DNA from 4 places in the Bifidobacterium intestinale genome. Region 3 is predicted to be linked to each of the others. Evidence: riboswitches for the same ligand, from Rfam matches in the RefSeq annotation. Region 3 holds a riboswitch; each other region holds the start of a gene.

Region 1 (7,789 bases), 220 kb from region 3:
TCCTATAGTCGAGCACATAAAAAAGTGCCTCGCACCAATCGAAAGCATCGGTGTGAGGCACTTTTCATATCTCATATCAGAGTGCATCCGGTCGATCAGTGCATTCAGTCGATAAGATTGTATCCATGGTCGGTCACCACCGACTTGAGCTTCTCCAAATAGTTTTCCGCGGCCTTCGACAGCTTCGCGCGCTCGTTCGTGATCCAGCCGACCAACATGGTCTCATCGGTGTCAAGCGGCACGGTCACGATTTTCTCATTGTTGAGATCGCCGTTGTCAATGCCGGTGCACACGGTGTAGCCGTTCAGACCGATGATGAAGTTCAGAATCGTCGCACGGTCGGTCACGTTGATCTGCTTGGGGGAGTATTCCGGCCAGACCGCCTCTTCGGCGAAGAAGAAGCTGCCTTCCTCGCCCTGCTCGTACTGGATGAACGGGAACGGCTTCAAGTCGTCCATCGTGACTTTTTTCTTGCCAGCCAGCGGATTGTTGCGCGAAATGAACACATGCAATGGAGCACGGAACAGTGGATGGAATTCCAAATGCTTTTCACGCAACATCTTGCCGATCACGTCTTTATTGAAATCGGACAGGTAGATGATGCCGATTTCGGAAAGCATGTTCGCCACTTGGTTGATGATGTCTTTGGTGCGCGTCTCACGAATGGTGAACTCGTATTCGTCGGATTTGATGGAGTTGATCATTTCCACGAACGCTTCGACGGCGAATATGTAATGCTGTGTGGACACGGAGCACAGCTGCTTGCGTGGCTTCGCGTTCTTGTAACGTTCTTCGAGCAGTGACGCCTGATCGAGCACCTGGCGCGCGTAGGTGAGGAATTCCGCTCCGTCCACGGTCAAGGCGATGCCTTGCGACGAGCGGGTGAAGATTTCGATGCCAAGCTCGTTTTCGAGTTCCTTCACAGACGAGCTCAACGCGGGCTGTGACACGTATAATTCGTGCGAGGCTTCGTTCATGGAACCGCATTCCACGATTTTCACAATATATTTCAGCTGAAGAAGAGTCATAAACTCAGGTTAGAGCCATGTGCTGACCGTGGGGGAGTGCTTATACCCTCTTGTCTGGATAGTGGACTGCCGACCGCAGCGAATCAACAACAGTGCCGGCAGCATGTCAATGTCAATAATCGAATAAGCGGGATTGCCGGCCTTCTTAAAAAGCTGACAATCCCGCTTATTGCAACCGATTACCGTTCAGCCTTACCGATTCGGCTTGCTGATCAGCCTACTGATACAGATGGCCTCCCTGTTCGCGGAAACGCTCGCTCATTTCCTGCATGCCGGCGGCAATGGTTTGTGCGTCGGCCACAAGCTTCTCTTGTGATTCGGCATTGCCGAACTTTTTGCGAATATTCTGACTGATGGCCATGGAGCAGAACTTCGGACCGCACATCGAACAGAAATGCGCCATTTTCGCAGGCTCGGCCGGCAAAGTATCATCATGGAACGCGATGGCGGTGTCCGGATCGTAGCTCAGGTTGAACTGGTCAAGCCAACGGAATTCGAAGCGTGCCTTGCTTATGGCATTGTCACGGTCGATGGCATGCGGATGATGCTTGGCGATATCAGCCGCATGGCAGGCGATCTTGTATGCGATCACACCTTGCTTCACATCGTCCTTGTTCGGCAATCCAAGATGTTCCTTCGGCGTCACATAACACAGCATTGCAGTGCCATAGCGGGCGATTTCCACACCGCCGATCGCCGACGTGATGTGGTCGTAGCCGGGAGCGGTGTCAGTGGTGAGCGGTCCAAGCGTATAGAACGGCGCATCCTTGCAGATCGCCTTCTCCATTTCGATGTTCATGCGCACGGTGTCGAACGGAATATGGCCAGGTCCTTCGATCATCACCTGCACGTCGTGTTCCCATGCGCGCTGGGTAAGCTCGCCCAAAGTCATCAGTTCGGCGAACTGTGCCGCATCGTTCGCATCGGCAAGCGATCCCGGACGAAGTCCATCACCCAGTGAGAACGCCACATCGTATTTGGCGAAGATTTCACACAATTCGTCGAAATGCGTATACAGGAAGCTTTCCTGATGATGCTGCAAACACCATTCAGCCATAATCGAACCGCCACGCGAAACGATGCCCGTCATGCGGTTCGCCGTCAATGGCACGAAACGCAGCAGCACACCGGCATGAATCGTCATATAGTCCACACCCTGCTCGCACTGCTCGATCACCGTGTCGCGGAACAGTTCCCAGCTGAGCTTGGAAGCGTCATCCTCCACCTTTTCGAGTGCCTGATACATTGGCACGGTGCCGATCGGCACGGGGGAGTTGCGTAGAATCCATTCACGCGTAGTGTGAATGTCGTTGCCGGTAGACAGATCCATTACGGTGTCAGCACCCCACTTGGTGGCCCACGTGAGCTTCTCCACCTCCTCGTCAATAGACGAAGTGACCGCCGAATTGCCCATATTGGCGTTGAGCTTGGTAAGGAACTTCGAGCCGATGATCATGGGCTCAGCCTCAGGATGGTTGATATTGCAAGGCATGACGGCACGTCCTGCGGCCAGTTCGCTGCGCACCAGTTCCACGCTGCAATGCTCGCGTTCCGCTACATAGCGCATTTCCGGCGTGATGATGTTGTGGCGCGCGTACCACATTTGCGTCACCGGATGATCCTTGGCCTTCATCGGCTTATGCTGGCGGCCGCGCCATTCCTTGGAAGCCTTGCCACGCTTGATGGCGCGTTTGCCGTCATCTTCCAGATTGCGTCGACGTCCCTCGTATTCTTCGACGTCACCGCGGTCAAGAATCCAATCCAAACGCAGGGGAGCGAGTCCCTCTTTCGGATCGCATTTCGGTCCTTCGGTGTTGTAGTCCTTGAATGGCGCGTTCGGTCCGACGCCAGGAGTGTCAGACAGTTTGATTTCGGTGTATGGCACTTCCAGATCGTAGGAGCCGAATTCGTTTTCGAAATGTACCGGCGTGGTTTTGCGGATATGCGCTTTGTCGCGCTGTTTGGAATCGCGTGCGGCAATGTCGACGCGCTGCTGCTTGGCGAGCTTGGATGCGGCCTTGGCTTCCTTCGCATTGGTGAACTTCTTTTCACCGGATGCGCCGTCGGCTGCGTTGCTAGGGCTGATTTCCGCTGTGTTCTGGGCTTTCATGCGCGGTGCGTATCCGTGCTTCGTGTCGCCACGTACGGCTTTCCAACGCGTTACCATATCGCGGGTTGTGGCTTCCGGATCATCGGCTCCTGCAATCGCGGACACCACGAACCAGCCTGCCGCCTTTGAACGCGCCAGCATTTCCATATCATCTGCGGTCACGCCACCGCCTACCACTACCGGAAAACCACTGGCTGAACAAATGGTGTTGATCTGCTCTTTGTCAAGCGTGCGACCGGAACCGTCATTGCCGCCTACGGACGCTTCCGGCTTGGTGACGGAAACATGCAGCGGCGCCGCACCGATATAGTCGATGCAGCCATTGGGCAATTCGTTGATGAGTCTGACCAGGCTTTCTGTCTCCGCCGACAATCCCACGATGGCGTCTTCGCCGAGCAGCGTGCGGGCTTCACGCGGTTCCATATCGGTCTGTCCGATGTGCACGCCGTCAACCTTGATGCCTTTGCTGCGGGCCTGCCAGACCACATCCACGCGGTCGTCGATCACGAATGCCACGGAATCTGACTTGTTGTTGTCTTCGATGATTTGCGCGATATCACGCGCCATGTCGGTAAGGTCCTTCGCGTCGGCGTCTTTGGCGCGCAGTTGGATAAAGCTTGCGCCCCCGCGCAATGCGTCATCGATGACGTCGGTGATCGGTCGACCTTTGCAATCCTGTGGGCCTACCACAAAATAGGCGCTCAGGTCGAAGCTGTCTCGCATCGACGCATACGGATAATTGTTCATGATTCCCCCTTGATTATGCTGTTTTGGGTTGGGAAAATTTGATTCCGTCAGTAAATGGATACGCTGACATGCCTCGTATTCTTGGATACACGGGATAGAAAGCGAAATTACGCTTGATGATTTCGCGATGCAGGTTGTTTTGCCGACGCGTCTGTTGCGTTGACTTTTACGGATGCCGATTGACGCTGGAAATGCGTGTGCACGATGACGCTCATTCTTCGCTCCCTACGATGGTGTTAACCAACAGGTTCAAAGGGTCAGGCATTCGCCTATCTCAGCTCCGTTGAGGAGCCCCCCTGCTTTAGGTGTTGGCTACGAACCTACGCCCTGCACTGGACGTAGCCTTTCGCCGAAGCCCATAGGTGAGTCAGACCCGTCGTCACTTTCGCATGCATCGTCTTCATCCGTATCACGCCCCACCGCGCATCTCATGGCAAAACTCTCCTTGCAGGCTAAGCTATACCTCAGTTCAATGCATTGCGTATGAAAGAGGTTGACTACATGTTGGAGACGGAACGGCTGACATTGAGGGCTTGGACTGAAACAGATGCGGAAAGCTTGTACGTCTATGCGAAAGATCCGGATATCGGACCTATCGCGGGCTGGCCCGCACACCGATCGAAAGAAGAAAGTCTCAATACGATTCGTCATGTGCTCAATGGCAAGGAATGCTGCGCGATTTGCGAGCGCGGCAGCAATAACCCCATTGGCTCGATTGAGTTAAAGCTTAATGGTCATACGGGTATGACGGATCGTGATGATGAGTGTGAGTTGGGTTACTGGTTGGGCAAGCCTTTCTGGGGGAGGGGTTATATGCCGGAGGCAGCTAGGGAGATTATCCGTCATGGTTTTGTTGATCTTGGTATGAGTGCGATTTGGTGCGGTTATTATGATGGCAATCTGAAGTCGAAGCGGGTGCAGGAAAAGGTTGGTTTTGTCTATCATCACACGTGCGATGAGGTGTCGGTGCCTCTTATGCATGAGGTGCGTGTCGAGCATGTGAATATCCTTACCAAATCACGTTGGCAAATTTTGGCTGCCCGCTGATCGTGTCGGAAGCCAAGGCTGCAACAGGTTAACTGGCGATGTTTTGATGTGGTGATTGGGAGTTCAATGGCACTTACGGTCACACCGCCGAACATGCGAAATATTTCGCTAGCCGCAGACGATGATTGTGCAGAGGATTGCGAAAGGCATGCGGAATCACGGCATGAGTTGCGTTGAGTTCGTATATAATCGCAACGAGTGTGAATGACTGCAAGGAGGCTGCCATGACTGTGCCGCAACGAGTGCTTGACACTATGAATTCCGGATTGATCTATGCCTGCGATGACGAAGAGATGATCAAAGCGCAGCAGGAACAGATGGAACTACTGTACGACTTTAACGCGACCCGCCCCAGTCAAATGACGCAACGTATCGAAATTGCACGCCAACTGCTTGGCGAATTCGGCGAGGACGCCTATATCGAACCGCCGTTGCATGCCAATTGGGGATGCAACACGTATTTTGGTGCATATGCTTACGCCAATTTCAACCTCACGTTGGTTGATGATGGTGAAGTGCATATCGGCGAACATACCATGATCGGCCCGAACTGCACTATCGTTACCACCGGCCATCCGATTCGTCCTGACCTGCGCGAGAAGATCACACAGTATTCTCTGCCGGTCACCATCGGCCGCAATGTGTGGTTGGGTGCCAACGTTACCGTACTTCCTGGCGTCACTATTGGCGATAATTCGGTGATTGGTGCATGTTCGCTGGTTACCAAAGACATTCCCGCCAACGTGGTCGCATTCGGCCAGCCGTGCAAGGTGTATCGCGAAATCGGCGAACATGATGACGTCTACTATTGGCGTGACCGCATGATTAACCCGCCCTACGATCAGCGGCATTCGGTTGCATAGACATCATCGTCCTCCTTCATGAACTTATGATTCGTCAACCGTGGTAAACGCGCGGGCGTGAATATGTATGTCCGGAGCATATATTTAGATAATTGTCTAAATAAGAAAATATCTAAATATTCAGTATCGTAAAGGAGGAATGCATGGCAGGAGAGGGGTTCAAAGCGCTCTCCGATCCCACGCGACGGCGCATTTTGGAATTGCTGCGCGAACGTGACATGACGGCCGGTGAGCTCGCGGAACAATTCAACATGAGCAAACCATCGATCAGCCACCATCTGACCACGCTGAAAACCGCGGAACTGGTAACCGACGAACGGCACGGGCAAAACATCATCTACAGTCTCAACACCACGGTGATGCAGGATCTGATCGGATGGTTCATGGGGTTCATGGACGGCAATGAAAACAATAAGCAAACGGACGGTCAATAAAGGAGAATCTTATGTGCGGGAACAATCTGGATGATTCCAAAAAAGCTTTCGATAACAACATCAACAATGCTGAAAGCGTGAATAAGAATGATTCGAGGGAGAAGATCGCTCCAATCAGCCGCAACGTGTGCATTGCACTTGTTGTGCTGTGCTTGGTCAATGTTGCCGCACATCTTGCTTGCTACAGTCGACTTCCCGAAAACGTGCCGATTCATTGGGGTGCCGACGGTTCGGTCAATGGCTACGGTCCGAGAGCCATAACGTTGATTCTTGATATATTGCCGTTACTGTGCTTGGGACTTTTCCTCATCATCCCGAAGATGGATCCCAAGGGAGAAAGCTACATGAAGGCCAGCGGACTGTATCGTGGATTCGTCATCGCGTTCACGCTCATCATGTGCGGCATCACATGGTTCACCGAAGCCACCGCATTCGGCGTGATCCCAGCTACCGGTGGTCCTGTTGGGCTTATCGTTTGCGTGGTGCTGGGAGCGTTGTTCGTCGGCGTGGGAAATTACCTTCCGCGCATGCGCCAGAATTACACCTTCGGCGTCAGAACGCCTTGGGCTTTGGCTGATGAAACCAATTGGAAACGCACGCAGCGTGTAGGTGGCATCTCTTTCATGGTGTTGGGAGTGTTATTGGTCGTAGCGGGCGTCGTCAGCTCTGTCGTGCCTGTGAGCGACGTGCTCATGGCCGCAATTATTGCGACGATAGCGGTTGGCGCAGCGCTCGTTCCTTCTGCGTACAGCTATCTGCTGTTCCGCCGTAGCCGGAATTCGCAGTAACGCCAAAGCAATACTGAGACGCTCTTCGGAACTCCTCCGGGGTGCGTCCCCGAGCTTTTCCCGACGCCGTCTGATGTTCCAGTGCGCGATGTACGCGTCGGACTCGCCGCCGTAATGCTTCCTGCAACCGTCACACATAATGAAACCGCACCTTCGGTCATCGAATCTGAATTTCTTCAGTCCAACAATCGGGGTGCGGTTCACATGTGTGCGGCCCGGCCTTTTTGCTAATTCAGGTGTTCGTTTTGAAACAGTCAGAAATTCATGCCCAAGGATTTCAGATCACGACGCGCCTGATCGGCATCGACGAACTGGAATGCATGCATGCCCACAGCCTGCGCTCCAGTGACATTCTTCGCGGTGTCGTCGAAGAACACGCTGGATTCCGGCTTAAGATTGAAACGGTTCAGCGCCAGTTCGTAGATGTCGGCATTCGGCTTGTGCATCTTTTCCACGCCAGACACGATCGTGCCCTGCAGCAGCTCGCCCAGCTGGGGGAAACGCTCGAAGGCGAAATGGAACGTCTCATGCGACCAATTCGTCAACCCCCACACTCCGTAGCCTGCAGCCTTTAAATCACGCAGCAGCTGTTCCATATTCGGAATCATGCGGGGGAGCGCATCGTCGTAGCGTTCGATGTAATCGCGGAAGATCTCGGCGATCTCCTCACCCTGCTCGCGTACCACGTCGGGATAAATGTCTTCGAAATCTTCGCCATGGTCCATGCGATCCTCATAATCGTAAAAACCGCACGGATCATTATCCGCGCAAA
Region 2 (7,789 bases), 240 kb from region 3:
TTCCTTTCCTATGTTGAATTTCGGTAACGGTTGGCCATGAATCAAGCTTGTGCCTGATCCCCGTTGTTGCCCACGCCTGTTTTGCGACGATTGATTAGATTCGGCAAATCGATCAGCAACGCTTTGAGAATCACCACGCAGAACGCGCCGACCAGAATCGAATTAGAGAAGAACACGTGAGCGCCGCCCTCAAGACCGCTCAATGCGTTCGGCAACGCGATACCCAACAGCAGTGACAAGCCGATGACTACTTGGGATCGGTCGTCCGGCTCTGCCTTGCGCAGTGTATTGAAGCCCGTACTGATCAGGCTCGCTGCAGCCGGAAGGAAAATGCCGCCGATTACAGGGGAGGGAATCAGCGACAACATCGCGCCGGCTTTCGGCACGAAACCAAGTGCCACAAACACCACACCGGCGATGATCACCGGCACGCGTGTGTGGGACTTGCCCTCATCCGTAACCTTCAGTAAAGCGACATTCTGTGGATATGCGGTAGTGGTGAAGCCACCGATCAGCGAAGAAATAGCGGAACCAGCCGCTTCGCCGGACAAACCATAACGAACCTGGCGATCCTCAAGCTTGACGCCTTGAATCTCGCTGGCCGCCTGATACACGCCAAGCGCTTCCATAATCGCAACCATATATGCGATGAAGAACGGTACAAAAACCGCAGCATCAAAATCAAAACCGCCATATGGCATGATCTGAGGAAGACCGAACCAAGGCTTGGACGCAACCCCGGAAAAATCCGCCATGCCAAACACTATGGAGAGCGAAGTGCCGACAACCAGCGCAATCAAATAGGAAAGCGCCCTGACCATGCCTTTGCCGAACTGGGAAAGCACCACCACCAACACGCAAGTCACCACAGACACGGCCAGCGTCTTCGGATCAGCGAACTCGTCATCGCCGGGAGCGCCGCCAAGAAACTCACTCAATGTGAAACTCGACAGCGAAACGCCCACCAGAAAAATAATCACGCCGGAAACCATCGGCGCAAATAGAAAACGCATCTTCTCAATCACACGAGTCAGACACAACACCAGAAAAATCAGCGAACTAACAAAAATCGACGTGCCAGCCGCAGCCAACGAACCGGCGGTACCAGCGGCAATCATCAACGCGTCAAACGCGGCAGACGGACCTTGCACAATCGGCAGACGCACCAATTTCGTGGCCTGAATCAACGTGACCAAACCGGACACGATGAAAATGGCGTTCACCATATTCGAAGACAAGGCCAACGGCAACCCAATGGCACCGGCCACAAATACCGGATCAAGCCACACATTAGACACCAACACATGCTGCAAGCCCAGCAAAACGTTCTTTGGAGTGAGCTTCTTCGAATCGGATCCGCTCTGAACGGACGGTTGCGACATGGCAGACATGCCAATTCCCTCTCTTCCTTACGGGGGCGACCAGTCTATGATCGCCGACACAGGGGAACGCATGTGCGCACTGTTCGTGACATTCCTACGCAGGCATTACCCTGATCAGGTATGAGGGTCCGGGCAAAGCCCGTCTCAGCCACATATCGACTCCCCCTGTGCTATTCGGACAGGCAACCAGCATAACGGCATGCGTCGATACTTGGATGAGTTGGCATGAGAGCCCAGTGCGTTGTGAATTCTCCACATTTCCTCAAGAAAATGTACCTTGACTTTTCTGGGTATTCGTTATATGGACACGGAAATATCCACGACACAAAGGCGCGCTATTCTAAACCGCGCATTAAAGAACCGCAAGACTTTTCTTGCCCAAAAACATTGAAGGTGGTTTCGGTGACTTTCCACACCCCGTTAGATCTCACGATCCATGATTCCCAAGGTATGTACGATCCCGGCGCCGAGCATGACGCCTGCGGCGTGGGTATGGTCACCACCCTCAACAAGCGCCCCGAACGCAAAATCGTCGACGACGCCATTGAAGTGCTCGTCAACCTCAACCACCGTGGCGCGGTCGGCGCCGAAGAAAACACCGGCGACGGCGCGGGCATCCTCATGAGCATGCCCGACGAATTCATGCGCGCCACCGCAGGCGTCGAACTACCCGAAGAAGGCCACTACGCCGCCGGCATCGCGTTCCTCGACCGAGACATCGCCACCTCCGGCCAACAAGAACAGGCCATCGCCAAAATCGTGCGCGAAGAAGGCCTCGAAGTACTCGCATGGCGCGTCGTACCCACCAACCCGGACGGACTCGGACTGCAGGCGCTCGCCAGCATGCCCGCGTTCAAGACGCTGGTCGTGGCCGACCCCGAAGGGCAGCTCGCCGGCATCGAACTGGACCGCAAGACGTTCCGCATCCGCAAGCGTGTGGAACACGAGGTGGGCATCTACTTCGCGTCCCTTTCCGCACGCACCATCACCTACAAGGGCATGCTCACCACCATGCAGCTCAAACCCTTCTTCCTGGACCTTTCCGATGAGCGCATGAAGGCGAAGATCGCCATCGTGCACTCCCGTTTCTCCACCAACACGTTCCCGAGCTGGCCGCTCGCACAGCCGTTCCGCCAGCTGGCTCACAACGGCGAGATCAACACCATCCAGGGTAACCGTAACTGGCTGTCCGCGCGAGAAGGCCGCCTGAGCTCCGAACTGCTTGGCGAATTCAAGCCGTTGCTGCCAATCGCGACCCCGGGCTACTCCGACTCCGGCACGTTCGACGAATGCCTCGAACTGCTGCACCTGTCCGGACGTTCCATGCCGCATGCCATCTCCATGATGTTGCCGCCGGCATGGGAGAAGAACGACCAGCTCGATCCCGACGTTAGGGCGTTCTACGAATACAACAACACACTGATCGAACCGTGGGACGGCCCCGCGCACATCATCTTCACCGACGGCACTCAGGTCGGCGCGTTGCTCGACCGCAACGGCTTCCGCCCCGGCCGCTGGCAGCTCACCGACGACGGTTACATCGTGCTCGCCTCCGAAACCGGCGTGCTTCCGGAGAACGCCGAGGAGCACATCGTGTCCAAGGGCCGCTTGGAGCCGGGCAAGATGTTCCTCGTCGACACCGATGAAGGCCGCATCATCCCCGACGAAGAAATCAAGAAGAACCTCGCTGCCCAGCATCCGTACCGCCAGTGGGTCGAAGGCAACACCGTCGAGATGAGCCAGCTGCCCAAGCGCGAGCACGTCAACCACTCCGGTCAGTCCGTGCAGCGCCGTCAGCGCGCCTTCGGCTACACCGAAGAGGACCTGAAGCTGCTGCTCGCCCCGATGGCCAACACCGGTAAGGAACCGCTCGGATCCATGGGCAACGACGCGCCTATGGCCGCGCTCTCTTCCCGCAGCCGCATGCTGTTCGACTACTTCACCCAGAAGTTCGCGCAGGTTACCAACCCGCCGCTCGACTGGGAACGCGAAAAGATCGTGACCTGCCTCGAATCCGCCATCGGTCCCGAGCCGAACCTGCTGGCCGATTCCGAACTGCACGCCAAGAAGATCCTCATTCCGTTGCCGGTGCTCAACTCCGACGAAATGGCGCAGCTCAAGCGCCTCGACCGCGCCAAGATCCTCGGCGGCTACTACAAGCCGTTCGTCGTCAAGGGTCTTTATCAGGTCGCAGGCGGCGGTAAGGCACTGAAGGAACGTCTTGAGGAAATCTTCCAGGAAGTCGATGAGGCCATCGCAAACGGGTCCAACTTCCTTGTGCTCTCCGACCGTGAATCCAACTACACGTGGGGACCGATTCCATCACTGCTGCTCACTTCCGCGGTGCAGCACCACCTGCTGCGCAGACACACGCGTACCCAGATCTCCATGGTCGTGGAGGCCGGCGATGTGCGCGAAATCCACCATGTCGCTCTGCTGATCGCCTACGGCGCGGCAGCAGTCAACCCGTATCTGGCGTTCGAATCCGTCGAAGACCTGTCCCGCAATGGGTATCTCAACGTCGATGCCGAAACCGCAGTGAAGAACCTGACCAACGCGCTGTCCACCGGCGTGCTCAAGATCATGGCCAAGATGGGCGTCTCCACCATCATGAGCTACCGTGGCGCGCAGTTGTTCGAAGCCATCGGCCTGAACAAGGACGTCATCGACAAATACTTCACCGGCACCACCTCCCGCGTCGGCGGCGTCGGACTCGACGAACTGGCCGAAGAGGTTGCCATTCGTCACCGTGTGGCCTACCCGTCGCAGTGGACCGCCCGTCCGCACCGCAACCTGCGCACCGGCGGCGAGTACAAGTGGCGCCGCACCGGCGAGGATCACCTCAATGATCCTGAGGCCATCTTCCTGCTGCAGCAGTCCACCCAGCGCGGTGATTACGACATGTTCAAGAAGTATTCGGCGCACATCAACGACACCTCCAACCGTCTGATGACGCTGCGCGGACTGATGAAGTTCAAGTCCGACCGCAAGCCGATCGACATCAGCGAGGTCGAGCCGGCCAGCGAGATCGTCAAGCGTTTCTCCACCGGCGCCATGAGCTACGGATCCATCTCCCAGGAAGCGCATGAGACCCTCGCTATCGCGATGAACACCATCGGTGCACGTTCTAACTCCGGCGAAGGTGGCGAATCCGAGGATCGCATCAACGATCCGCTGCGCTACAGCAAGATCAAGCAGATCGCATCGGCGCGCTTCGGCGTGACCAGCGATTACCTCGTGCACGCCACTGATTTGCAGATCAAGCTCGCCCAAGGCGCCAAGCCGGGTGAGGGTGGCCACCTTCCGGGAGCCAAGGTCCCGCCGTGGATCGCCAAGGTGCGTCACGCGACCCCGGGCGTAGAGCTCATCTCCCCGCCGCCGCACCACGACATCTATTCCATCGAGGATCTGAAGCAGCTGATCAACGATGCGAAGATGGCGAATCCGAAGGCTCGCGTGCACGTCAAGCTCGTCTCCGAATTCGGCGTCGGCACCATCGCCGCCGGCGTGGCCAAGTGCCATGCCGACGTGGTGCTGATCTCCGGCTACGACGGCGGCACCGGCGCGGCTCCGCTCAACGCCATCAAGCACGCCGGCACCCCATGGGAGATCGGCCTGTCCGAAACCCAGCAGACGCTCGTGCTCAACGGCCTGCGTTCGCGCATCACCGTGCAGTGCGACGGCGAGCTCAAGACCGGACGCGACGTGGTGATCGCAGCCCTGCTTGGCGCCGAGGAATTCGGCTTCGCCACCGCCGCATTGATCGTCGAAGGCTGCGTCATGATGCGCGCCTGCCAGAAGAACACCTGCCCGCAGGGCATCGCCACCCAGGATCCCGAACTGCGCGCACGCTTCAAGGGCAAGCCGGAGCACGTTATCAACTTCTTCATGTTCATTGCCGAAGAAGTGCGCGAACTGCTCGCACAGCTTGGCTTCCGCACCTTGGAGGAGGCTGTCGGCCATGTCGAATGCCTCGATCAGAACGAAGCGATCAAGCGTTGGAAGTCCGACGGCATCGATTTGAGCAACGTGCTGATGCAGCCGGGACCGGTTCCGGGAACCATCCTGCATCAGACCATCGAGCAGAACCACGAGCTCGACAAGGCGCTCGACAACAAGCTCATCGAGCTTGCGCAGCCAGCCCTTGAGAAGAAGGAGCCGGTGCGCATCGAGATGCCAATCCGCAACGTGTACCGTACGCTTGGCACCATGGTCGGCTACGAGATCACCAAGCGCTACGGCGAGGAAGGTCTGCCGGACGACACCATCGACATGACCTTCCACGGTGCGGGCGGCCAGTCCATCGGCGCGTTCATCCCACGCGGCGAAACCATCCGCATATACGGCGAAGTCAACGACTACGCAGGCAAGGGCTTGTCCGGAGGCCGCATGGTCGTGCGTCCGGAAGCGGGCATCACCTTTGATCCGCATGAGAACGTGATTGCAGGCAATGTCACCGGTTTCGGCGCCACCTCTGGCCAGATGTTCGTGGCGGGACGCGCCGGCGAACGCTTTGGCGTACGCAACGGCGGCGCCACCTTCGTGGTGGAAGGCGTCGGTGACCACGGATGCGAATACATGACTGGCGGCACCGTCGTGATTCTCGGTCCCACGGGACGTAACCTCGGCGCAGGCTTCTCCGGCGGTCACGTGTACGTGCTCGATCTCGACATGAAGCAGGTCAACCCGGCAGCCGCCACCAACGGCGCACTGCTGTTCGAACCGCTCGACAGTGAGTCGGACGAAATCGTGCACGGCCTGGTCAAGCAGCACGCGGAAGAGACCGGCTCCGCATTCGCGGCCGGACTGCTCGCCGACTGGAAGAATGTATCCAAGCGATTCACGCACATCGTGCCGAAGCACTTCCTCGCCATGCAGAAGGCGATGAAGAACGCCGAAGAGAACAATATCGATTTCAATACGCCCGGCGTCTGGGAACAGGTGTACGAGCAGGTTATGGAAGGAGCGCGCTGACATGGGAGATCCACGTGGATTCCTGAAGGTCCGTACCCGTCGCGAACTGGCCGAACGCCCCGTCGAGGAGCGAATCAAGGATTGGTTCGACGTCCACGCCGAATCCGGCCTGCAACCTTGGACCACCGAACAGGCGGCCCGATGCATGGATTGCGGCACGCCGTTCTGCATGAACGGCTGCCCACTGGGCAACATCATTCCAGAATTCAACGATCTGGTCCGCCAGGAGAAGTGGGAGGATGCGTACAACCGCCTGTCCGAGACGAACAACTTCCCTGAGGTCACCGGCCGCATCTGCCCCGCGCTGTGCGAGGCCGCCTGCGTGCTGGGCATCCACCAGCCGCCGACCATGATCAAGAACGACGAATGCACGATCATCGATCAGGCATGGGATCTCGACTATGTCAAGCCGTTGCCTCCGCAGCGTCTGACCGACCAGACCGTCGCAGTGGTCGGCTCCGGCCCATCCGGTCTGGCATGCGCCCAGCAGCTCACCCGCGCCGGCCACACCGTGGTCGTATACGAGCGTGATGACGCCATCGGCGGTCTGATGCGCTACGGCATTCCGAACTTCAAACTCGACAAGCGGCTCATTGACCGCCGTGTGGAACAGATGGAGGCCGAAGGCACTGTGTTCCGCACCGGCGTGGAGATCGGCAAAGACATCTCTTGGGACGATTTGCGCTCCCGCTACGATGCCGTGGTCGTCGCCATCGGTTCCACCGTGCCGCGCGATATGAAGATTCCGGGCCGTGAACTCAAGGGCATCCACTTCGCCATGGAGTTCCTGCCTGATGCAACCCGCCGCGTCTACGGCGTTAAGCCAGTCAATGACATCACCGCCGAAGGCAAGCATGTCGTGATCATCGGCGGCGGCGATACCGGATCCGACTGCTTGGGCACGTCCATTCGCCAAGGCGCCAAAGATGTCACCGTGCTGCAGATCATGCCGCAGGAACCAAGCGAACGCCCGGCCAACCAACCGTGGCCGACTTTCGCACGCCTGTACCAGAAGACCTCCTCCATGGAGGAAGGTTTTGAAACTCAGCGTGCCGAATACGTGTACAGCACGGATTCCGTGAACTTCGTCGGCATCGAAGAGGAACAGGCCAAGGTGAAGGTGGAGCACTCCACCGCCACCGAAGGCTTCGTGGCCGACGAGAACGGACATGTGACCGGTCTCAAGGTCGTGAACGTGGCACCCGGCGAAAACGGCCCATTCACCCGCCAGCCGGGCACCGAACGCGTGATTCCGGCCGATCTGGTGCTCATCTCCGTCGGCTTCCTGCATCCGGACACCACCACGCTCGTGGATCAGCTGCCCGTCGACCTCGACGGACGCGGCAATGTGGCTCGCAACGATAAGTTCGCCACCAGCCAGGATGGCGTATTCGCCTGCGGCGACGCCGGCCGCGGCCAGAGCCTCGTGGTAT
Region 3 (7,789 bases):
ATCGCCAGCGAAAGCATGACGCGTCCCGACAACGCGCATTCCACAGGCGTGGCCGATTCCGGACGCTGGTCCACCAAACGCATCGCCATGTATGCGCTGTTCGTGGCGCTGTCGATGGCCGTCAGCTTCGTAGACTTTCCCATCATGCCAGGCGTGGAATGGCTGAAATATGATCCGTCCGGCATTGTCAGCCTGGTAGCAGGTTTCGCCTACGGTCCAGCAGCGGCGGCAATCGTCAGCGTGCTCGGTTTCCTGCCGCACCTGTTCACCAACCCATGGGGCACGCTTATGGCCGTACTCGTGGCTTTGGCGCTATCCGTGCCGGCAGCACTGATCTACCGCAGGAACAAGACCCGCAAGGGCGCGGTCATCGGCATCATCGTCGGTGCTATCGTGGCTTTGGTGGTGGCGATTGTGGGCAACCTGATCGTCACGCCGTTCTACGCGCACATGACCACCGCACAGGTCGTGGCATTGATCGTGCCGGCGCTTTTGCCGTTCAACGCGTTGAAATTCACCATCCATGGCGTGATCACCTTCCTGATCTACAAGCCGATCTCCAACCTGTTGAACCGCTGAGCCTCGTTCACCATATCGATTCCGCATATTGATGAATAGGAAGGAACCTTTCGACGTATGGAAGGTTCCTTCCGTTTATGAAAGACGATTCCATGAATCCTGATAGCGACACGAACATCGTTGCGGTCGAATTGCGTGATATTCGTTTCACGTATGACGCCGGCGCGACCTGGGCGCTCGACGGTGTGAACCTGACCATCCGCCAAGGAGAACGTGTATGCTTGGCAGGCCCAAACGGATCAGGAAAATCCACACTTTCACGCATCATTGCAGGGCTTGCCGCACCCGATGCCGGACATGTCACGTTGTTGGGAAACAACGTATTCGATGAAAGCGGTGCGCACGCTGACGCTTACCGCAGCGCCCGGCATGGTATCGGGGCGGTTTTCCAACATCCGGAAGATCAGATCGTCACCACCATTACCGAGGATGATGTTGCCTTCGGTCCGGAAAACCTTGCCATTGCGCATGATGATATCGATATGCGGATCGCCATGTCACTTGACGCAGTTGACATGAGCGAACAGCGAGAAGCCGATCCCGCGCGAATGAGCGGAGGTCAGCAACAGCGCGTCGCCATCGCCGGCATGCTTGCCATGAATCCTGAAATCCTCGTGCTCGACGAGCCTACCGCCATGCTCGATCCGCAAGGCCGCGCCGACATCATGCATATTCTTGACGAATTGCAGCAGCACGGCACAACCATCATTCTCGTCACCCACCATCGTGACGAATTCGCCAATGCTGACCGCATCATTCGCCTAGATAACGGGAGTATCGTGCAAAGCGCTCACGGTGATACTGCAAGTATTCCGGAAATGGACGAATCAGACACAGCGCAAGAAGACAACCCAATTGCCAAATCCAATATCGCAAATGGCGCATCAAAGCCAGCATCGGCTGTACCAATCATTGAAATCCGTAATCTGACATACCAATATCCAAACAGTAACAAGCCTGTGCTCGATAAGCTTTCCATAACCATCAATGCGGGCGAAACCGTGGCCATCACAGGGCATAACGGTGCAGGCAAAACCACCCTCGCGCGTCTTCTCTGCGCGCTTGACCAGCCGCAATCCGGCAACATCACCATCAATACCATTCCTGTCGCACGCCAACGCACCAACGGCAATATGCAGTCGCTCAAACGTGCGGACCGTGAGAAACTGCACGCCACCATCGGCTACGTCATGCAACATCCCGAACGTCAGCTTTTCGCCGAAACCGTAGCCGAGGATATCGCCTACGGACCACGCAACCAACATCTTGACGAAACGCAGGTATCCGAACGCGTCAATCAAGCCATGACGCTGCTGCATATCGAGCATCTTGCCGATCGTTCGCCATTCGACCTTTCCGGCGGACAACAACGACTTGCCGCCATAGCGGGCGTCATCGCATGCCAACCGCAGATCCTTATTATGGACGAGCCGACCGCAGGACTTGACGAGGCGGCTACAACCCGCGTGCACGATCTCATCCAAACCCTCCACGCACAAGGCGTCACCGTACTCATCATTTCCCATTCACAAACGGAAATCGACGTGCTCGCAGATCGAGTGATCGCGCTTGATCGCAGACAAAACGGTAATGTCGCTACTCGAAATATCGAAGCCAATGGCACTTCCGAAACGGCAGGTTCGAAGAATCCGCACGCGATTGACTCCGGACGTGCAAAGGGAGACGTCCGTGAAAACCGCAGTTTTATGGAACGGCTTGACCCGCGCGTGAAGATGGTGAGTGCGTTGGCGATCATGTTCTCCGCGTTCGCCATCAGATCCTTCTGGCAGTTGCTTGTGGCCGCACTGCTGACCGGCATGATCGTTGCGATATCAGGCATCGGCGTGAAACAACTGTTCAAATCGGTTCACGTGTTCCTCGCATTGTTCGTGTTCTGCGGACTGCTCAATATATTCTTCGTCCGATCCGGCAACGTTCTTACGAACATCGGGCCGATTCCAATCACCGACGACGGTGTGCGTATCGCCATACTGTACGCCTGCAGATTCGTCGTGGTCATTATCGTCGGAGCGGTATTCCTTGCCACCACCACGCCCACGGCCATCACCGACGCATTCGAAGCGTTGCTCAAACCTTTCGCAAAATTAGGCATGCATGCGCAGGAGATCGCGTTGGTGATGAGCCTCGCATTGCGGTTCCTGCCCACGTTGGGAAGCGAAGCGAAAGCCATTGTGGATGCGCAATCAGTCCGAGGCGGCAGCATTGAAACGGGAACATTCGTGCAGCGGATCAAAGCGATGACCGCCATTATCATTCCGGTATTCGCAGGAGCGATACGCCATGCCGATAATCTCAGCCTTGCACTCGACGCACGATGTTACGAGGAAGGCATCATGCGCACGCACTGGCGAATCATGCGGATCGCCAAACGTGACATCGCCGTAGTCGGTGTGGGTGTGTCGTACATTGCCGCGTTGGCTCTGATCGCTGGACTATGCTGAGCATTATCCACTGGTGTACCGCTATGAGAGCGTCGCATTGCTTGACGTAATTGCAGCGGGGAAGATGGCGGGACCGCGTATGCCCGCGTCGGGGACACTGCTGGCCATCCCGGACGGGCATGGCACTCCATTGATCGCATTGGAAAACGAAATCGCCGAAGAAGCACGTCTGAACACGCGCAGGAACATCGAAAACGGTGTGAACGCCATCAAAGGCGCGGGAGGAGTGATATGCAAGGTTTTACTGCCCTCACGCTACTCTTAAGCAAGCATCATAGATAGGAATGGAACAAGTTATGGCATTAACCAAGAAGCAGGTCAAGCAGTTGCGCGGCCTGGCCACCAAGCTCAATCCGCTCATCCAGGTCGGCAAGAACGATTTGAGCGAAAACGCCATCAAGCAGGCGGACGAGACCATCGAAAAGCGTGAGCTCATCAAATGCTCTGTGCTCGATGGATCCGGACTGACGGCTAAGGAAGCAGGCGAGGGGTTGGCCGAAGAACTGAATGCGGAACTCGTACAGGTTATCGGCAACCGTTTCGTGCTCTATCGCCGCTCCCACCGCGATGACGTGGAGCATATTCGTCTCGTACGCGAATAAAGCGGGAAACTGACGCGACCAAACATAACAGGGCGGGTGCTTTCTGAAAACCAATCAGAAGGCATCCGCCCTATTGCAATGAAAATAAACAATCGGAAGTCAAGAAGACATGCGATGGAGCGGTGTCAGCGCTCCTGATTCCATTCGGACTTCCACGTGTACTGCATGTCGTACGCGCTGGCCCAGAACATGTACTCGTTCTCCACGCCGGTCACGAAAATGTCAATCAGCTCGCGCTTGCGCTCCTCGCTCACGTCGGCTACCAGCTTTTCGATATGATCGAGCAGCCATACGGAATCCTGCCAGAATTCGTCGGTCTTATACATGTCGACCCAGCTTTTGTACGGATTGTCGTCAAGCGTGTCGGCAAACTCGGCGGCAAGACGGTAGCCATAATCCGCATACACCCAGGCGCACGGCAGCACGGCCACAAGAATGTCGAGAATGTCCTTGCCGTAGGCGATGGAAAGGATATTCGACGTGTAGGCGCGCGCGAAGGCCGACTGACGTACATTGTTCATCTGCTCTTCGGTGATGCCATAGCTGGCCAAGTAGGAACGGTGCACTTCGGTCTCCACCTGCAGGGCGCCGTTTTGCACCTTGAGCATGAACGCCATGATTTCAGGGTCGGTGGTTTTAGCCAATCCCAGAGCGTGCACTCTGGCGTAATCGTTCACATAACGAAAATCCTGCAGCAGATAGAAGGCGAAACGTTCGCGTTGCAGTGTACCTTCGCCAAGCTCGCGGATGAACGGCTGCTGGTAGCCTTCCTCCCAAACCAGGTCAGCGGCCTTGCGCATGCGCTGCGCGAACGGCGGAAGATTGTTGCGTTGGATGCCTTTGGTGGCGTCGAACGCATAATCGAAATCGGTTTTTGATGTCACAGCAGTCACTAGACATGCCTCCCTACGCTGGTGTTAGCCATCAGGTTCAAAGGGTTCAGACCTCACTTGGCCCATCTCAACCCGACAAACACGGGTTCCCCTGCATTACGCCGTACATTATGGCAAAGCCGCCCGAAATGTGCAAGGACCTGTTCGCAGAATGGAATCGTGCCGCACGATGCGAACGCCGTCGATGTTCGGTTGAGGGCGAGTGCAAGAATGGAACGCATGACTGAAAAGCAAGTTGCGAAGAACACCATCGGAAAGCTGGCTATCGTCGTGGTGACGTACAAGCGTCAGCAGCTGCTCGCCACCCTGTTCGAGTCCATCGAAAAACTCACTGTGGCGCCGTGGCGCATCATCGTCGTGGACAACGAGCACAGCGACGTGACCCAAGGCATGGTCGACGATTTCCGTGAAGCGGTCACCGCGCAGTGGGGCAATACCATCGCCGACCAGTCGGGCAACGAAAGTCGCGTGGTGTACGCGCCGCAATCCGACAACCTCGGCGGCGCAGGCGGCTTCTCCGCGGGTGTGAAGAAGGCATATGAGCTGGGAGCCGAATGGTTCTGGGTGATGGACGACGATGTGGCCGTGATGCCTGAAGCCATCGAACGACTCGCCAAGTGGACCGGCAGTCATGATGTGATCCAGGGCAGTCGATACGACTATGATGGCGGTCCGTTCTACTGGCAATACGATTTCATCATTCCCCTCGGCATCCCCAATCCGATCGCTCCGGCCGCATTCGGACGCCCCGGCTACCGCGTGATGGATACCCTATGTTTCGAAGGAGGGCTATTCCGCCGCAACATCGTCGAACAGATCGGCTTGCCGGATCCGCGTTTCTTCATCTACTGGGACGACACGATGTACGGCTATCGCGCCAGCAAAGTCACCAACCCGATCGTGGTGCCCGACGTGATTCTGCGCCGCACTCGTGAAATCGGCAATTGGGATATCGCCGGCGTACGCCAGCTCAACTCCACCTCCGACATGAACCGTTACCACATCATGCGTAACCGAGGCTACATGGCGCGCTATTTCATGGCGTTCGGCGATTACCGTCCGCTGATGTTCGGTCTGGGTACGCTGCTGACCGCCGCCAAGGAAGTCATCCGTCTGGTGATGGTGGACCGAGAGCATGTGAAGACCGGCTTGGTGCAGATCGCCAAGGGTTGGTGGGATTCTCGCAAGCTGCTGCATGATCCGGATTGGAAGCCGATGCCGCCGCTCAAGTGATGGGTCGCACCGTTTTCAGACGGTCATTTTCTTACTATTCGCCCCATGTCGATGCGTTGAATTGACATGGGGCGAATCGTTTGCAGAAAAAAAGTTGCAGAATAAATCATTTCATTGCGAAAAATTATGCAATCGTATTCACCATTTGTGCTTTTCCGGCGCGTTTTGGGGCATGGGGCGAGTTACTATGGCGCTTACCGGTTCGATAACACCCACTATGTACCTTGATAGGAGAGGTCGAAGATGATTGAAACTGCACAGGCGTTTGGCGTTGACATTGGTGGCTCTGGCATTAAGGCAGCCCCGGTTAACCTCGAAAAGGGCGAGTTTGCCGAACCGCGTCTGAAGATCCTTACCCCGGAAGTTTCCACCCCGAAGGCCGTTGGTGAAATCGTTCGCCAGCAGCTCGAGCATTTCGAGGTTCCCGAATCCGCTCCGGTTGGCATCGCCTTCCCGGCTCCGATCCACGTGGGTGAGAAGCTCGGCTACATGGCCAATCTGGACCAGTCCTGGGTCGGCGTGGACGTCACCGAAGTGTTCTCCGAAGCTTGCGGCCGTCCGGTCACCGTGGTGAACGACGCTGACGCAGCCGGCCTTGCCGAACAGCAGTTCGGCGCAGCCAAGGGCCAGGACGGTCTGGTTGTCGCCACCACGCTGGGCACCGGTATCGGCACCGCGCTAATCTTCAACGGCGAACTCATTCCGAACACCGAGCTTGGGCATCTGGAACTGCTCAAGGGCAAGGGCGACGCCGAAAAGTATGCGGCATCCTCCATCCGTGAAAAGCTTGATATGGGCTACAAGAAGTGGGCCAAGCGACTGACCAAGTACTATTCCCTGATGGAGTTCTACTTGGATCCGCAGCTGTTCGTCGTCGGCGGCGGCGTGTCCCGCGTGTCCGAGAAGTTCCTGCCGTACATCGACATCAAGACCCCGATCGTTGCAGCCAAGTTGCACAATGAGGCTGGCATCATCGGTGCCGCGTACTACGCAAGCACCAAGCAGAAGTGATTCCGTGAACCATTAAGGTTCCCAACCTTCATATAAGCGAGAGCCGTCCGATTTCATCGTCGGGCGGCTCTCGCCATTTCATTAATGATTGTGAGGCGAAAGCATACCATCTTGCTTGACGCAACGACTTGCGCAACCCAAGGAGTATGGTGGAGACCATGCGTTTTTCCTCCAGAGTCGATATCAGCGAGCCCAATTTCATCGCCAAAGCGGAAGCGGAAGCCAAAACAAACGGCATCACGCTCGGCAAACTCAACGACTCCAATCCAACCAAGCATGCGCTCGCGCCGGAATTTCTGCCAGACATATACGGCGCCGAGCCACGCGGCCAACAGTATGCGCGCGAAGCGCTGGCCGCATTCCTTCAAGGGCAAGGCAATGATGTTGCCGTCGAAGACCTGTACATACTGAGCTCAACGTCCGAAGCGTACTCGTGGCTGATCAAGCTCCTGTGCGATGCCGGCGATGCCGTGCTCGCGCCGAAACCCGGCTATCCGCTCATCGAATCGATTGCACGACTCGAATGCATCGACATGATCGAATACCAGCAGCGATTCGACGGATCCTGGTATATCGACGTGGCCGAGCTTCGCGAAGCACTCGAAAGTGAAGAAGGCGAACGTATCCGAGCACTGGTGCTCATTAACCCCAATAATCCGACTGGCTCATATGTCAAACCATCGGAACGTGAAGCCATCGTGCGGCTTTGCCACGACCATGAGGTGGCCATCATTGCCGACGAAGTGTTCTACGATTACGATCTGGAACCGTTCGACGGCAACGCGCGTCTTGCGGGGGAGAAGGGTGCGTTGACTTTCGCATTGGACGGGTTTTCGAAAACTTTGGCTGCGCCGCATGCCAAAGTCGGTTGGATCCAAGTGTCCGGTCCGGCAGGAGAGGTGGAAGAAGCCAAGCGCCGGCTCGACGTGATCGCCGACGACTATCTGCCGATGAGCGAAATCATCGCCAAACAGATTCCCCTCATGCTGCAGACGGCTCCAGCGCAGAC
Region 4 (7,789 bases), on a different contig from region 3:
TGTCGTTCTCGCTGGAGATGCTCTCGCCATTCTCGTAGTCGATCGCGTCGGCACCCTGTTCGACGGCCAGCTCGCACAGCGCCTGGGTTTCCGGCATATTCGGCGTGATGACGGTGGCCAGCGGGAACAGCTTGGAAGTCAGTGCCGCAATCGCGTCATCTTCGATAAGCTTCGCGCCGGACGTTGCCACCATTACCGGATCAAGCACAATATTCGTGGCACCATGCGCAATCAGACGGTCGGCGATCACGTTGATGAGCTCCACGCTCGACACCATGCCAATCTTCACGGCGACCGGCGGAATATCTTCAAATACTGCGTCGATTTGCGCGGCGAGCATTTCCGGAGGAGTGTTCGTGACCATAGTCACGCCTGTGGTGTTCTGCGCGGTCAGTGCAGCGATGGCGGTCATGCCGAACACGCCATTGGCGATCATGGTTTTCAAATCCGCCTGAATGCCGGCACCACCGGAGGAATCCGATCCCGCGATGCTCAATACCGGTGGCAATGTGCTGGTCATGAATGACTCCTTACTTGCTCTTGCTTACTTGTGATCTGAAGTTTTGAAATACTCCGCATACGCAATTGCCGAACCCTGCATAACATGCCGCATAGTGTGCAGGGTTCGGCAAAGTCTAGTCGACGATGATTTCGGAGGCGGCGACTTCCTCGGCTGTGACGTTCCAAAGCGCGTCAAGCAGCGCTACTTGGAAGGACCCCGGGCCTGAAGATTTCGCTTCGGCGATTTCGGAAGCCCTGTTGTACAGCAGTGAAGCGGAAATCGCAGCTACCAACGGTTCCGCTACGGCCAAGTATGTTGCGGTAACGCCGCCAAGTGAGCAGCCGGCGCCGGTGATCTTCGTCATCATCGCGCTGCCGCCTGGCAGACGGAACACATGCTCGCCGTTGGTCACCAGATCGACCGCTCCGGAAACGGCCACCGCACCAGCACCGGTGGGGGAGTGTTTGGCAAGATGACGAGCCACTCGTTTGGCTGCGTCAACAGCTGCATCGACCTCGTCCACAGCCTCCGCGCCTGCCGGACGCGTGCCGGGAACGGTGGAATCGTTTTGTGCAAGACCCCACATCGCATCGAGTGCGATGATCTCGCTCGCATTGCCGCGCACGATGGTCGGCGGATAGGTGCGGAACGATTCGAGAACGGCGGTACGGGTTTTTCCGATGCCCGCGGCGACCGGGTCAAGCACCCACGTCTTGCCGTTCTTGTGTAGTTTGTAGGCGATTTCCGGCAGCGCATCTTTGAAGAACGGCAGCAACGTGCCCACATTGATGTAGTTCGATCCTGCGATTTCCGCGGTGTCGATTACATCGTCCGGTAGAAAGCTCATGGCGGCAGTGCCTCCGGCGGCAAGCTGCGCGTTGGCCACAAGATTCATCGTGACGAAATTGGTGAACGACTGCGCCAAAGGCGTGGTCGTTCGTACGTTGTTGACTGCCTGTGCAATCTGTTCACGCAACGTTGCCGAAAACGAGTTATCGCTCATTGTCTGCTCCCTACGTTGGTCCTAACCAACAGGTTCAAAGGGTCAGGCATTCGCCTATCTCAGCTCCCACTTTCGTCGGAAGCCCCCCTGCATGTACATAACGTATCCAACCTATACAAAGGCCCTGACACTGTACTACTGACGTGGATGCCTTGCTCGAGGTGATTCACATCTGTGGTTATGATCCAGCTTAAACAGCAGATAATTACATAGTTATTGTTGTTTAGATTCTGCTAAACCATGGATATGTAAATATGTGTATGGGGTTTGTACGGAGGCTTCTCGCTTATATATGGCAGTCCTCTCCGAAGAAAAGCCATATCGGGGGTGTGAAAATGGCCGGTTTGACTATTTGACCTACCATATATAAGCGAGAAACCTCATGTCGAGATGTGGAATCTGCCATACGCAGGCGAGATACGACCCAATTGGGTGGCGTTCTGTCACCGCGTGAAGGTAGGCTTTGCGCTTGTAAAGACCCCAAACCGTTCAAACCAGAAGGTGCATTGTGGCTGTATCCAAACTCGATGAAGTCGTATCCCTCGCCAAGCGTCGTGGCTTTGTTTTCCCCGCCGGTGAAATCTACGGTGGAACCCGTTCCGCGTGGGATTACGGTCCGCTCGGCGTTGCGCTGAAAGACAATATCAAGCGCGAATGGTGGCGTTCCATGGTCGTCACCCGTGGCGACGTGGTGGGCGTTGACACGTCCATTATTCTTCCGCCGGCTGTGTGGGTGGCTTCCGGCCACGTGTCCGTGTTCAACGATCCGCTGATCGAATGCCTCAACTGCCACAAGCGCCACCGTGCGGATAAGCTTGAGGAATCCTATGCCGAAAAGCATGGCGACAAGCTGCCGGAAAACGGTCTCAAGGATATTGTGTGCCCGGATTGTGGCACCCGTGGCAACTGGACTGAACCGCGCGACTTCAACATGATGCTGCGCACCCACCTCGGACCGGTCGAAGACGAGAATTCGCTGCACTACCTGCGTCCGGAAACCGCGCAGGGCATTTTCGTGGACTTCAAGAACGTGATGACCTCTTCTCGTTCCAAGCCGCCGTTCGGCATCGCCAACATGGGCAAGTCCTTCCGTAATGAAATCACCCCGGGCAACTTCATCTTCCGTACCCGCGAGTTCGAACAGATGGAAATGGAATTCTTCGTGGCTCCGGGTACCGATGAGGAATGGCACCAGTACTGGATCGACGCACGCACCCAGTGGTACATCGATCTTGGCGTGAAACCGGAGAACCTGCGCCACTATGAGCATCCGAAGGAGAAGCTGGCCCACTATTCGAAGCGTACCGTCGACATTGAATACAAGTTCGGCTTCCAAGGATCCGATTGGGGTGAACTCGAAGGTGTGGCCAACCGTACTGACTTCGACCTTTCTGCACATGCCAAGCATTCCGGCGAGGACCTGAGCTACTTCAACCAGGCCACCGGCGAAAAGTACGTGCCGTACGTCATCGAGCCGGCCGCAGGCCTGACCCGCTCTCTCATGGCCTTCCTTGTTGATGCTTACGACGTTGACGAGGCGCCGAACACCAAGGGCGGCGTCGACAAGCGTACCGTGCTTCGTCTTGATCCGCGCCTGGCTCCGGTCAAGGCCGCAGTGCTGCCGTTGAGCAAGAAGCCGGAGCTGCAGACCGTGGCACATGATCTGGCAGCCGACCTGCGTCAGCACGATTGGATGATCGACTACGACGAGGCCGGTGCGATCGGTCGTCGCTACCGTCGCGAAGACGAAATCGGCACCCCGCTGTGCATCACCGTCGACTTCGATACGCTCGACGATCAGGCCGTCACCATTCGTGAACGTGACACCATGCAGCAGGAGCGCGTCGCACTCGACAAGGTGGCCGATTACGTGTCTGCACGCATTGGCGAGAAGCATGTGCGCTACCCGCAGGTACCGGTCGAGATGGGCGGCGAGGCTTGGCCTGAGTCCGTCAAGATCGCCGAAGCCGGTGGCTTGTACTAAAACTGGTTACTGGTTACCATAGCGTTCTTATGCCAGATAGCATTGTGACTGCTTACGAGGAATCCGACGTGCTCGACCCGCGTACCGACGCGGTGAGGCCGTCGGTTCCTCCGGTTATTAAGCCTGTTGATTTAGGGTCGGTGCATGTTGAGACGCCGGTGGTGCTTTCGCCTATGGCGGGAGTGACCAACTGGCCGTTCCGCGTGATTTGCGAAAGCTACGGGCCTGACGGTCTGTACGTAGCTGAAATGATCACCGCGCGCGCGTTGGTTGCCCGCAATCCCAAAGCATTGCGGTTGTGTCATTTCGCTCCAAGCGAGAAGATTCGCTCGCTGCAACTGTATGGCGTGAATCCAGCAATCGTGGAACAGGCTGCGAAAATCGTCATCGACGAAAACATGGCCGACCACGTCGATCTGAATTTCGGATGCCCCGTACCCAAAGTGACCAGGCGTGGCGGCGGTTCGGCGTTGCCGTGGAAGACGGATCTGTTCCGTGAGATTATCCAACGCGTGGTCAAGGTCTGTGATGCGGCCAATGTGCCTGTTACGGCGAAGATTCGTGTCGGCATCGACCACGAGCATGAGACGTTCCTTGAAGCCGGGCATATCGCGCAGGAGGAAGGTTGCAGGGCCGTTACCCTGCATGCGCGTACCACCGCCGAATATTACGGTGGGCATTCCGACTGGAGCAGAATCGGTGAACTGGTCGAAGCGCTAGATATTCCAGTGTTCGGCAACGGTGACATTTGGGGTGCGAACGATGCGCTTGCCATGGTTGCCGAAACCGGTTGCGCTGGTGTTGCGATCGGCCGTGGCTGTCAAGGCAGGCCGTGGCTGTTTGCCGATATCAAGAACGCGTTCGCCGGCAGCGACAAGCGTGTCGACCCTACATTGGGAGACGTGTGCCGTGTGGTTGAACGCCATGCGGAACTGTTGACCGAATTTTATGATGGCGACGAGCAGATGGCCGTGCATGATCTGCGTAAGCATATCGCGTGGTATCTCAAGGGATTCCCCGTTGGAGGCTCCACCCGTCGCGCTTTCATGGAATGTGAAAATCTTGAGGATGTCAGAACCGAAATAGGCAAGCTGGATCCCGACACCCGTTTCCCCGAACGAGTGGTCGACAAGCCAAGGGGGCGCGTGCGCTTCGCAAAGAAAGTGCATTTGCCTTACGGATGGTTGGAATCACGGGAAACGACGCATGATGAACGTCAGGCGCTGTTCGGCGATGATCCTATGGATGCCAGTTATTGAACATGACATGCTGATGTGGTTAAATCGTGTGGGGCGCCGAAAGAGGGTACATCTGAGGCGAAATGAACACGTTAGCAATAAAAAGTGAAAAAACGTCGTTACACACGGCGAAAAGCGCGCGTATTACGGCGTGTCTGCGATAAAGTTGTGCGTAAACGCGAGTGACAGGAGACTATGGTGAGCGAGATTGCCCAGACTGACAATTTCAACGACAAGACGAATATCAAGGTTGTCGGTGTTGGTGGAGCTGGCGGTAATGCCGTCAATCGCATGATTGCCGAGGGTCTTCAAAGTGTTGAATTTATTGCGATCAATACCGACGCGAAGGATCTGATGCGTTCCGACGCTGATGTCAAGATCTCCTTGAACGATGCCACCAGCCGTGGTCTTGGCGCCGGTGCCGACCCGGAGAAGGGCGCTAAAGCCGCTCAGGATCATCAGTCTGATATCGAGGAATCGCTCAAGGGCGCCGATATGGTGTTCGTGACCTGCGGTGAGGGTGGTGGCACCGGTACCGGCGCAAGCCCGATCGTAGCTCGTGCCGCACACCAGCAGGGTGCGTTGACCATTGCGGTGGTTACCCGTCCGTTCGGCTTTGAAGGTCCCCAGCGTGCGGCTTCCGCAGCACTTGGCATTGAGAATCTGCGCAAGGAAGTCGATGCACTGATTGTGATTCCGAACGATCGACTGCTTGAGCTTTCCGATCGCACCATTGGTATCGTCGACGCATTCAAGACCGCCGACACTGCATTGCTGGCAGGTGTGCAGGGCATCACGGACCTGATTTCCTCCAATTCTTACATTCACGTCGACTTCAACGACGTCAACGCCATTCTGCGTGGCGCAGGCACCGCACTGTTTGGCATCGGTTCCGCCCGGGGCGAGGATCGCGCCACCCAGGCCGCCGAAATCGCCATCAGCTCTCCGCTGCTGGAAGAAAGCATCGAGGGTGCTCATGGTGCTTTGATCAACATCGCGGGTCCGTCCGACCTGAAGCTGCAGGAAGCGGCTGCCGCCACTCAGCTGGTGGGCAAGGCCATCCATCCGGAAGCGCAGATCATTTGGGGTCTTTCCCTCGACGACGCCTATGGCGACGAAGTGCGTGTCACTGTCATCGCCGCAGGCTTCGATGCCAACTCCAAGAAGGCCCCTCAGGCCGAGGCCCAGAAGCAGGCCGAGCCTGCGGAAGATACGATTCCGCTGTCGGCGCTGTCCGCGGCTCCGAGAGCTGCTGCTCCGAGGGCGGCGGCTCCGCAGCAGCCTCAGCTCATTCAGACTCCGGAAGCCCCGAAGGTGCAGCCGCTGTCCACTTATGTTCCGTCCACTCCGGAACCCGTCGTTCCGTCATTCGATCAGACCACCGAGCATGAAGTGGTGTCTTCGAACGACGCCGGCGATTTGGATATTCCGGATTTCCTGCGCTAAAAGCAACGCGAAGACGCGAAAGGATCGTTCATGGCAGGTTTTATGAAAAGCGCGATGTCCTATTTGGGCATGACCGACGTTGCCGAGGGTGACGAGGATTTTAACGAGGAGGCTGAGAGCGGCGAAACCTCGTTCGATTCCGATCATTCCGTGACCCCGATGGCTTCGACGCCTGCCGCGACGTCCGCACCGCGCGAGCAGACCAAAGCCAACCCGTTCCAAGGTGGAAGGGTGAGCCGTATCACCACGATTCACCCGAAGTCCTATGAGGATGCGCAGCTGGTCGGACGTGCCATTCGCGACGGCGTTCCGGTGGTGCTGAACCTAACTGGCGTTGCCGAGGCCGTGGCGTATCGTATTGTGGACTTTTCCGCGGGTGTGGTTTTCGGCGTGCGTGGCTCCATCGAACGTGTCACTCCGCGTGTGTTCCTGCTTAGCCCAGCTCAAGTGAATATCAAGGTTGAGGAACCGCAGGTGAATAGCTCGTCGCACGATTTGTTCGCCGACTGACGCAGACGAAAGCCATTGCGAAATCAGACTGCGTAAAGCCTCCATCACTCGTGATGGGGGCTTTGTTATGTTCTGTTGCTATGGTGGTGCTCCATGATTTTGACTTTGATCGGTAGCGTCGTTCACTTTCTGGTGAATGCCTACATTCTGGTGCTGTTCATTCGCATGATTCTCGATTGGGTAGCTGTGTTGGCGTCGGCATGGCGTCCACGGGGGTTGGCGTCGTCGCTGATTGACGCGGTTTACCAGTTGACAGAGCCTCCACTGCGCTGGCTACGCCAATATATCCGCCCTATTCCAATGGGTCCTATTTATTTCGATGTGGCATTCATCGTTCTTTATTTCATTCTCATTGTTATTGATTTCCTCATTTAATGCATGTCAAATGCCGATTTTTCGCAAAAAATCGGTGGTTCCGTGCTAGAGTCAACAAATGAAAGCAACAACAGCAAGGCATCAAGCCCAAAGCGAGGTGTAAGATTTATGGCTCTGTTGACGCCGAAAGATATCAGAGAGCATACTTTCCAGACCGTAAGGTTCAAAGAGGGGTATGACGTCGACGAAGTCGACGATTTTCTCGATCAGGTAACCGAGACGGTGGAGGCTCTAGGCAAGCAGGCAGTCGCCAGCGGCCAGTCCACTCAGGCCCTCGGCCCGGATGTTGCGGGGCTCAACTCCAAGATTTCCGAGCTCAGCGCTCAGGTTCAGTCCCTGCAGCAGGAGAACGCGACATTGAAGTCCGCCTCTGAGCAGGCAGCCGGCGCTGGTGATCAGGCAGCTCAGGCAGCTCAGGTCGCAGCAGCCAAGCTTACCGAGGCTGAGGAAAGCAACCGTGCTCTGTCGGCTCAGAACGAACAGCTCAAGGATCAGGTGGATCGTCTGTCCGCACAGGTTGACCAGCTCACCGCACAGGCGGCTGAAGCTGCCGGCCAGGCGGATTTGGGCGAACAGCTGACATCCATGCAGCATGAGCGCGACGCATTCCGTGCGCAGACCGAAGACCTGTCCCGTCAGCTGGCTTCCGCCCAGCAGCAGGTTGTGGTGGCCCAGCAGCAGGCGGCTGAGATCCAGCAGCTCAATGCAAGGCTTGAAGAGGCTCAGGAGCA

What was found. Region 3 has a riboswitch for thiamine pyrophosphate ahead of tenA (thiaminase II). Riboswitches for the same ligand answer to the same signal wherever they lie in the genome.
Region 1: it holds a riboswitch for thiamine pyrophosphate, as region 3 does, so the genes downstream of both, thiC (phosphomethylpyrimidine synthase ThiC) here and tenA (thiaminase II) in region 3, are expected to answer to the same signal.
Region 2: it holds a riboswitch for thiamine pyrophosphate, as region 3 does, so the genes downstream of both, NBH13_RS01350 (solute carrier family 23 protein) here and tenA (thiaminase II) in region 3, are expected to answer to the same signal.
Region 4: it holds a riboswitch for thiamine pyrophosphate, as region 3 does, so the genes downstream of both, thiM (hydroxyethylthiazole kinase) here and tenA (thiaminase II) in region 3, are expected to answer to the same signal.

What each region holds. Positions count from the first base shown of each region.
Region 1 is NZ_JAMOKR010000001.1:291,076-298,864, reverse strand. Features, by position in the region: gene NBH13_RS01260 (LysR family transcriptional regulator) at 105-1,028, opposite strand; gene thiC (phosphomethylpyrimidine synthase ThiC) at 1,246-3,888, opposite strand; TPP riboswitch at 4,091-4,193, opposite strand; gene NBH13_RS01250 (GNAT family N-acetyltransferase) at 4,369-4,932, shown strand; gene NBH13_RS01245 (sugar O-acetyltransferase) at 5,157-5,795, shown strand; gene NBH13_RS01240 (autorepressor SdpR family transcription factor) at 5,939-6,229, shown strand; gene NBH13_RS01235 (SdpI family protein) at 6,241-7,017, shown strand; gene NBH13_RS01230 (HAD family hydrolase) at 7,272-7,789, opposite strand, start outside.
Region 2 is NZ_JAMOKR010000001.1:317,030-324,818, reverse strand. Features, by position in the region: gene NBH13_RS01350 (solute carrier family 23 protein) at 42-1,391, opposite strand; TPP riboswitch at 1,457-1,558, opposite strand; gene gltB (glutamate synthase large subunit) at 1,785-6,356, shown strand; gene NBH13_RS01340 (glutamate synthase subunit beta) at 6,358-7,789, shown strand, end outside.
Region 3 is NZ_JAMOKR010000001.1:72,590-80,378, forward strand. Features, by position in the region: gene NBH13_RS00250 (ECF transporter S component) at 1-579, shown strand, start outside; gene NBH13_RS00255 (energy-coupling factor transporter ATPase) at 657-3,041, shown strand; gene NBH13_RS00260 (hypothetical protein) at 3,121-3,306, shown strand; gene NBH13_RS00265 (YhbY family RNA-binding protein) at 3,338-3,643, shown strand; gene tenA (thiaminase II) at 3,769-4,443, opposite strand; TPP riboswitch at 4,529-4,639, opposite strand; gene NBH13_RS00275 (glycosyltransferase family 2 protein) at 4,756-5,769, shown strand; gene ppgK (polyphosphate--glucose phosphotransferase) at 6,013-6,780, shown strand; gene NBH13_RS00285 (pyridoxal phosphate-dependent aminotransferase) at 6,939-7,789, shown strand, end outside.
Region 4 is NZ_JAMOKR010000004.1:165,163-172,951, reverse strand. Features, by position in the region: gene thiD (bifunctional hydroxymethylpyrimidine kinase/phosphomethylpyrimidine kinase) at 1-520, opposite strand, end outside; gene thiM (hydroxyethylthiazole kinase) at 636-1,505, opposite strand; TPP riboswitch at 1,496-1,604, opposite strand; gene NBH13_RS06665 (glycine--tRNA ligase) at 2,014-3,489, shown strand; gene dusB (tRNA dihydrouridine synthase DusB) at 3,519-4,748, shown strand; gene ftsZ (cell division protein FtsZ) at 4,923-6,173, shown strand; gene NBH13_RS06650 (cell division protein SepF) at 6,204-6,683, shown strand; gene NBH13_RS06645 (YggT family protein) at 6,777-7,058, shown strand; gene NBH13_RS06640 (DivIVA domain-containing protein) at 7,167-7,789, shown strand, end outside.